DNA from 2 places in the Rhodoglobus sp. G.S.4 genome. Region 1 is predicted to be linked to the other one. Evidence: riboswitches for the same ligand, from Rfam matches in the RefSeq annotation. Region 1 holds a riboswitch; the other holds the start of a gene.
The links. A riboswitch is a leader RNA that binds a small molecule or an ion and turns the genes downstream of it on or off. The one in region 1 is predicted to bind glycine.
Positions count from the first base shown of each region.

Region 2: linked by a shared signal. The riboswitch ahead of gcvT (glycine cleavage system aminomethyltransferase GcvT) and the one ahead of AC061P_RS04670 (L-serine ammonia-lyase) in region 1 are both predicted to bind glycine.

Region 1 is NZ_CM152748.1:959,611-963,018, forward strand. It holds gene AC061P_RS04665 (pyrimidine reductase family protein) at 1-120, shown strand, start outside; gene AC061P_RS04670 (L-serine ammonia-lyase) at 117-1,571, opposite strand; glycine riboswitch at 1,719-1,814, opposite strand; gene AC061P_RS04675 (siderophore-interacting protein) at 1,936-2,763, opposite strand; gene AC061P_RS04680 (bifunctional alpha/beta hydrolase/OsmC family protein) at 2,869-3,408, opposite strand, start outside.
Region 2 is NZ_CM152748.1:779,865-783,272, reverse strand. It holds gene gcvP (aminomethyl-transferring glycine dehydrogenase) at 1-177, opposite strand, end outside; gene gcvH (glycine cleavage system protein GcvH) at 177-548, opposite strand; gene gcvT (glycine cleavage system aminomethyltransferase GcvT) at 551-1,708, opposite strand; glycine riboswitch at 1,743-1,845, opposite strand; glycine riboswitch at 1,847-1,967, opposite strand; gene AC061P_RS03850 (Lrp/AsnC family transcriptional regulator) at 2,044-2,475, opposite strand; gene AC061P_RS03845 (ornithine cyclodeaminase) at 2,606-3,408, shown strand, end outside.

The DNA.
Region 1 (3,408 bases):
GGTTCTGCCCGCCGCATTGTGGACGCTGCCGATGCAGCCCCGCAAGAGATGGCACTGGCGCAAGCACTCGGTGGCGATGACGGCGCACTACTACTTCGCTATGTGCGTGCCGCGCGTTAGCACTCCACAACATTGACAGCGAGACCGCCCATGGAAGTCTCTTTGTAGCGAGAACTCATGTCCTTGCCCGTTTCAGCCATCGTAATAATGACCTCATCGAGTGAAACCCGATGCGTGCCGTCGCCCCACAGTGCCATTTTTGCGGCGTTGATTGCCTTGGCCGCCGCAATAGCATTTCGCTCGATGCAGGGGATCTGTACAAGACCACCGATCGGGTCACAGGTCAGACCAAGATTGTGTTCCATCGCGATTTCGGCGGCGTTTTCTACCTGTTCTGGTGTTCCGCCCAAGATCTCGGCTAGTCCCGCCGCGGCCATTGATGATGCGGAACCAACTTCACCCTGACATCCAACTTCAGCACCCGAGATCGATGCCATGCGCTTATAGAGCACCCCAACGGCGGCGCTGGCGAGCAGGAAGCGCACTGTCGCATCATCCTTTGTTGCCTGGTCAGCGTCTCTCATGCCGGGAGCATAGTGAGTGGCATAAAACAGCACCGCGGGGATGATGCCTGCTGCGCCGTTTGTTGGTGCCGTGACGACGCGACCACCAGAAGCGTTTTCTTCGTTGACGGCGAGAGCGACCAAGTTGACCCACTCTTGCCAGAAAGCGGGGTCACGGTCGGGGTCTTCGCGGCGGAGACGAGCGTGCCAGTCGGGTGCCCGTCGACGCACATTCAGAGTGCCGGGAAGGTTGCCGGTGCGCTCAAGGCTATTGTTCTTACACTCATCCATGACGTCACGAATGTGAAGGAGTCCTGCAGCGACTTCGTCGTAACTGCGGCGCGCGAGTTCATTTCGAAGCATCACGCCGCTGAAGCTCAGGCCCTCAGCCCGGCAGTGAGCCAAGAGCTGGGCCGCAGTACGGAAGGGTAGGGGATCAGCAACCGCTGCGGGGCCGGTGGACGAGCTGCCGTCGCGGTTGTCACCCTCCCGGTAGATGAAGCCGCCACCAATGGAGAAGTAGGTCGCTTCAAGGACTGCGATGTCATCTTTGTCGTATGCGGCAAATCGCATACCGTTCGGATGTCCGTCGAGAACTGTGAGCGGGTGGAGTGCGATCGCGCCCTCCGTGAACGGAACTTCGTGTGTCTCCGCAAGCTGCAGGACGCCCGTACTCTCAATTCGTTCGAGAATCTTTTCCATCTCTGCTGGAAGAACCTGGTCGGGTAGTTTGCCCTCCAACCCGATGAGCACAGCGCTCATCGTGCCGTGACCAGCACCGGTAGCGGCGAGAGAACCATAGAGCCGGACCTGGAGCGACGTGACAGCGTCGAGCATCCCGTGTTCGGCAAGGTCGGCAGCGAATGATGCGGCAGCACGCATGGGGCCGACGGTGTGGGAGCTAGATGGGCCAATGCCGACCGTGAACAGGTCGAAGCTGCTGAGGGGCACCTCTTCGAGCGAGGGTGTCGGTACTTCGGTTCGGGGCGTCAGATTGCGAATTGGCACGGTGACTCCATTTCTTCACCACACATCTTCGTGCGGGCGTCGTTGAGTCCTCTCCGCTCTGTATCGGGCCTGAGAGTTTCCGCACGCTTGTGGCGTTACGTTGCCCCGTCGGCGAGTCGGACAGGGCCGACTACTTTTCAGAGTTGCCTAGCCACTGCGGTACTGGTGCCTGAGAGATTCCCGGAGAGGGTTTGCTCCTACGGCGCCAACCAACGATCGGAAGGGCTCTCCCGCAGCGGTATGACGGCTGTTCACTTGTGCCATCAGCATACACTTCGGTCGAGAACGACGACCGGCTATCTGGCGGATGCTGAGGCGCAATTGAGCAAGCAGTCAGGATGCGCAGCGCGAGTGCGTGCCTCTTTTAGTCTTCCGGATCGGTGGGATCGAGCGGTTCATGGTGGTCAGCATTCGTGACTCCTCGACGCCAGTAGCCATCTGCTGAAACCTGCTGTTTGGGCAGACCCAGTTCTCGGCGTAGGTAGCGGCGCAAAGGGACAAGCGTTGTGGCTTCGCCAGCGAGGAAAATGTAGGTCGATTCGCCAATCTCTCCGAGTGCCCGGAGCGCAGCGTCGAGTTGGCCGAGCCCGTCGCGGCGGTAGAACCACTCAGCAGACATGCGTGCTTTCTGTTCGGGGCTGAAATAGCTCTCGACGGTCTCATCGGCAACATCAAACAACGCAGTGACGTGCACCGAAGTGGGAAGCATATCGATCCACCGCGAGCTGGTTGGCAGAGCGGTTTCGTCAGCGATAAGGATTACGTGCGTTGCGCCACGGGGGAGCAACTTTGACCCACGGGGTCCAGCGATCACGAGAGGATCCCCGATGCGGGCGTGGCCGGCCCAAGCGGAAGCGGGACCTTCATCGCCGTGAACAACAAAATCAATATCAAGCTCGTGCTGACCCTCTGAGCTGCGGAAACCGAGAGGCGTGTAATCGCGGGAAATCACGACACCGCCCTGGGGCTTGCTGATGCCAGACTCGGTCATGACGGGAGCGGAAAGCTCTCCAGTCGAGGGGTCAGGAAAGAAGATTTTGACGTGGTCGGCAGGTCCGCTGGCCACGAACCCGTCGAGTTCGTCACCGCTCAGGGTGATGCGAGCGATGGTCGGCGTGGGGTGGCTCACCGCGCTAACAGTGACCCGGCGGATGATTAGGGGGTGCTTGGCGGAATCGCGTTCAATGGTCATAGGCGGTTGGCGCGAGGGCCGGCTCATTTCATCTTAAAATAAGGGTTGCCTAATAACTCTATAGCGAGACTGCTGAGAGTTCTAGGCGATGTCGATAGGTGGTCGCTACCCTGTCGCCGCGGTAACGCTGGTTGTGATTGAAATCTCGCCCTCCAAGGTGCGATGCACCGGACACTTATCGGCAATCACGAGAAGCGCCTGACGTTGCTCGTCGCTGAGATCGCCGTCAAGAGTGAGCTCGCGCGTAATGTGCTCGACGGTTCCCTCGGTGGCCGTGCAATGCTCGCAGGTCGCGGCATCCAGTCGCTCGCGAGTCAAGCGCACGCTCACCCCCGTCAAGGGCATCTTCTTGCGATCGGCGTACATGCGGATGGTGATCGACGTGCAGCTTCCGAGACCGGCAAGAATCAAATCGTAGGGACTCGGTCCGTGGTTTTCGCTGAGCGGTGCAGGCTCGTCAGAGATGAACTCATGCCCCGATGCGAGTACTCGCTGTTCATATCGAGCTGGACCGCTTTCGCGGACAATAACTGAACGACCGTCGGTAGTGACAGCGGCGCTCGGCTCGATGACGGTCATCGGGCCTTCGGCTGAAGTCGGGGTCTCAGCACCGTCGAAGGCATAGCGAGCAGCCCAGGCCGCGAT
Region 2 (3,408 bases), 180 kb from region 1:
CGGAGTAGGGATCGTGGAATTGACGACCGGGGTCTGGTGGATCGCTGGCGGAACTGCGGCATCGACGAGGGCTTCGAGGCTGTCGTAGCCGACGGCGGCAAGCATGCTCGCCTGAGCGGCAGCATCCGTGCCGATGTGACGGTCGGCGAAAGTGCCGCTGATGTAAGGGTTGGGCATTATTCGCCTGTCAGTGCGGTGTATTCGTCGAGGCTGAGCATCGACGGAAGTTCGGTGAATTCGATCTTGACCAGCCAGCCTTCGCCGAAAGGGTCGCTGTTGACGAGTTCTGGGCTGTCGGAGACGGCGTCGTTGGCTTCAACGACGGTTCCCGTAACGGGAGCGAAGAGTTCACCTACCGACTTCGTTGACTCAATTTCGCCGACAATTTTGCCTTCAGCGACGGTGGCGCCCACCTTGGGGAGGTCGACGAAGACGATGTCACCGAGCTTGCCCGCGGCAAAATCGGTGATGCCGATGGTCGCAACGTTTCCATCAACGAGCACCCATTCGTGCTCGGCGGTGTACTGCAATTCGCTCTTCTCAGCCATGATCAGGCCTCTCTCTTATAGAAGGGTAGGGAAACAACGGATGCAGCAGTGCGACTGCCCCGCACATCAATGTGAAGCTCGGTGCCGATCTCGCTCACGTCGGGATCGACGTAGGCCATAGCGATCGGGTGACCCAGAGTCGGCGAAAGTGCACCGGAGGTAATGATTCCGACCTCGGTGTCGCCGTGGAAGATGAGATAGTCGGCGCGACCGGCACGACGGCCCTCGGCGGTGAGTCCGACGAGAACGCGAGCACCGGCATCCGGTCCTGCTTCGATTGCAGTGCGGCCAACAAAATCGCCATCCTTGCTGAGCGCAACAACACGACCAAGACCGGCCTGGACCGGGAAGGTGCTGAGGTTCAACTCGTGACCGTACAGCGGCATGCCCGCTTCGAGGCGCAGAGTGTCTCGGCACGCAAGGCCGGCGGGCACGAGACCGAGAGGTTCGCCAGCGACCGTGAGTGCTGCCCAGAGGTCGGCTGCGGCATCCACCTGAATGTAGAGTTCGAAACCGTCTTCGCCGGTGTAACCGGTGCGACCAATGATGAGGTCGGTACCGGCAAACGTTGCGGCCGTCTCGCGGTAGTACTTGAGTTCGTCAAGCGGCGTAGCGAAGTCGGTGAGACCGGCAGTCGCTTCGAGAATCGCCCGCGAAACCGGGCCCTGCACAGCGATGAGCGCGTAATCGTCACTCTCGTCGGTGACGGCAACATCAAAGCCCGCACTACGCTCGGAAAGTGCCACCGCTGCGGCAAAACGGTTCCCCGCGTTTGCGACAACCAAGAAGTGATCATCACCGAGACGATAAGTGACGAGGTCATCAATGATTCCGCCGGCCTCGTTGAGCAGCAGACTGTACTTTGCCTGCGCCAAGGCGATGCCGGAAAGCTTGCCAGCGAGCGCGAAGTCGAGAAAAGCACCAGCATCGGCACCACGCACATGAATTTCGGCCATGTGAGAGATGTCAAAAATGCCGGCTGCCGTGCGCACCGCATGGTGTTCGGCAAGGTCTGAGCTGTATCGCACCGGCATCATCCACCCGGCGAAGTCGGTGAAGGTGGCGCCCAACTGCTCATGAATGCTGTGCAGCGGCGAATACCTCACGACAGTAGGTGAAGATTCAGCTGGTGATGCTGCGGAATTTGATACATCGGTCACGGAGTTCTCCCGGCGCGTGGCTAGTGAATAGAACTCCCCCTCTGTGATGAGCCTGAGAGCTTCACGCACCTTCAAACTAGTGCGCTTTCACCGTCGGCGGAACCTCATGGTGATGCGAGGTTCTCTTTCCAGAGTGGCCAGTGCGATGCGGTACATGAACCTGAGAGATTGGCGGGGAGGCTTGCTCCTTCGGTGCCGTGCTGGCGTCTAGTCAGAAAGATGACCAACGCCGTGTGCCCGGCTCTCCCGCATCGTGTTGCGGCCCGATGTTCAGTTGTTAGCTCAGCATAGCAATGCTGGGCGGATGCTCGCGCCTCTGTCACTGCCAAAAAGGGTTAGAGCAGCGCTGAGCTGAGCAGCAAACTCGTCTCACTGTTGACGACGCCGTCAACGTTGCGCATGCTCGCCAGCACTCTGTCGAAGTTACTCAGGCTGTCGGTGCGGATGTCAGCGACGAGATCCCAGGCGCCATTTGTGGTGTGGAGTTCGTGAATCTCGGGAACTCCGCGCAGCTTGCGAATCACGGCATCCGTCGACCGCCCCTCGACCTCGATGAACGATATTGCTCGAATAGTCGACGGGTCCCGGTCTTCGCGAATGCGAACCGAGAATCCGAGTACCGTTCCACCACTAACGAGGCGGTCAATACGACTAGTGACGGTTGCCCTCGTGACGCCAAGTCGGCGTGACAGGCTCGCTATTGACTCTCTCGCGTCGGCCCTGAGGGCGGCGAGAAGACGTCGGTCGAGATCATCCAATTGAGGCATGAGCAAATTGTACAATAGCGCTCTCAATTTTGCTCAGTTGTTGTGAACTAATCGCGTCTAATGGTTGTTGTGTGTGCATAGTGCATATTCGTAACGTGGGAACCAGTAACACCGAAACGAAGGGAGTGACATGGTCCACTATGTAGACGTCAACAACATGGGGCGCTGGATTGCCGACACCGGAATCGAGCCAATCATTATGGGCATCGTCAGCTACCTTGAGCAGGATTATGCCAAGTGGCCTCAGTTCGACAAGTCCGCTCGCGTTGCCGCTCATTCGGCAGAGGGCGTTATCGAGCTCATGCCAACAAGCGACGGCGAAACGTACGCCTTTAAGTACGTTAACGGCCACCCCTCAAACCCAGGAAACGGCTTCCAGACCGTCACCGCTCTCGGCATGCTCGCGCGAGTTGACAACGGTTATCCCACATTCTTCTCAGAGATGACGCTGCTCACAGCGTTGCGTACCGCGGCAACATCGGTACTCGCCGCTCGCGCCCTTGCTCGCCCTGACGCACAAGTGCTCGCCCTCATCGGCACCGGTACCCAGTCAGAATTCCAAGCACTCGGATTCCGCGCAGCCTTTGGTATCACCGAGTTGCGCATTTGGGACACCGATCCCGCTGCCCTCGACAAGTTCATCCGCAACCTTGAACCACTCGGCTTCCAGATTGTGCGCGCGACCTCTGCAGCGGATGCCGTTTCTGGCGCCGACATCGTCACCACCTGCACGGCAGACAAAGCGAATGCCACAATTCTCACCTCCGACATGATCGAGCCGGGCATGCACCTCAATGCAATCGGCGGCGACTGCCCAGGTAAGACGGAGCTCGAAGCGTCAATCGTGCGCGACGCAACGGTGTTTGTTGAGTTCCCCGAGCAGACCCGCATCGAGGGTGAGATTCAGCAGCTCGAAGCAGACTCGCCGATCAC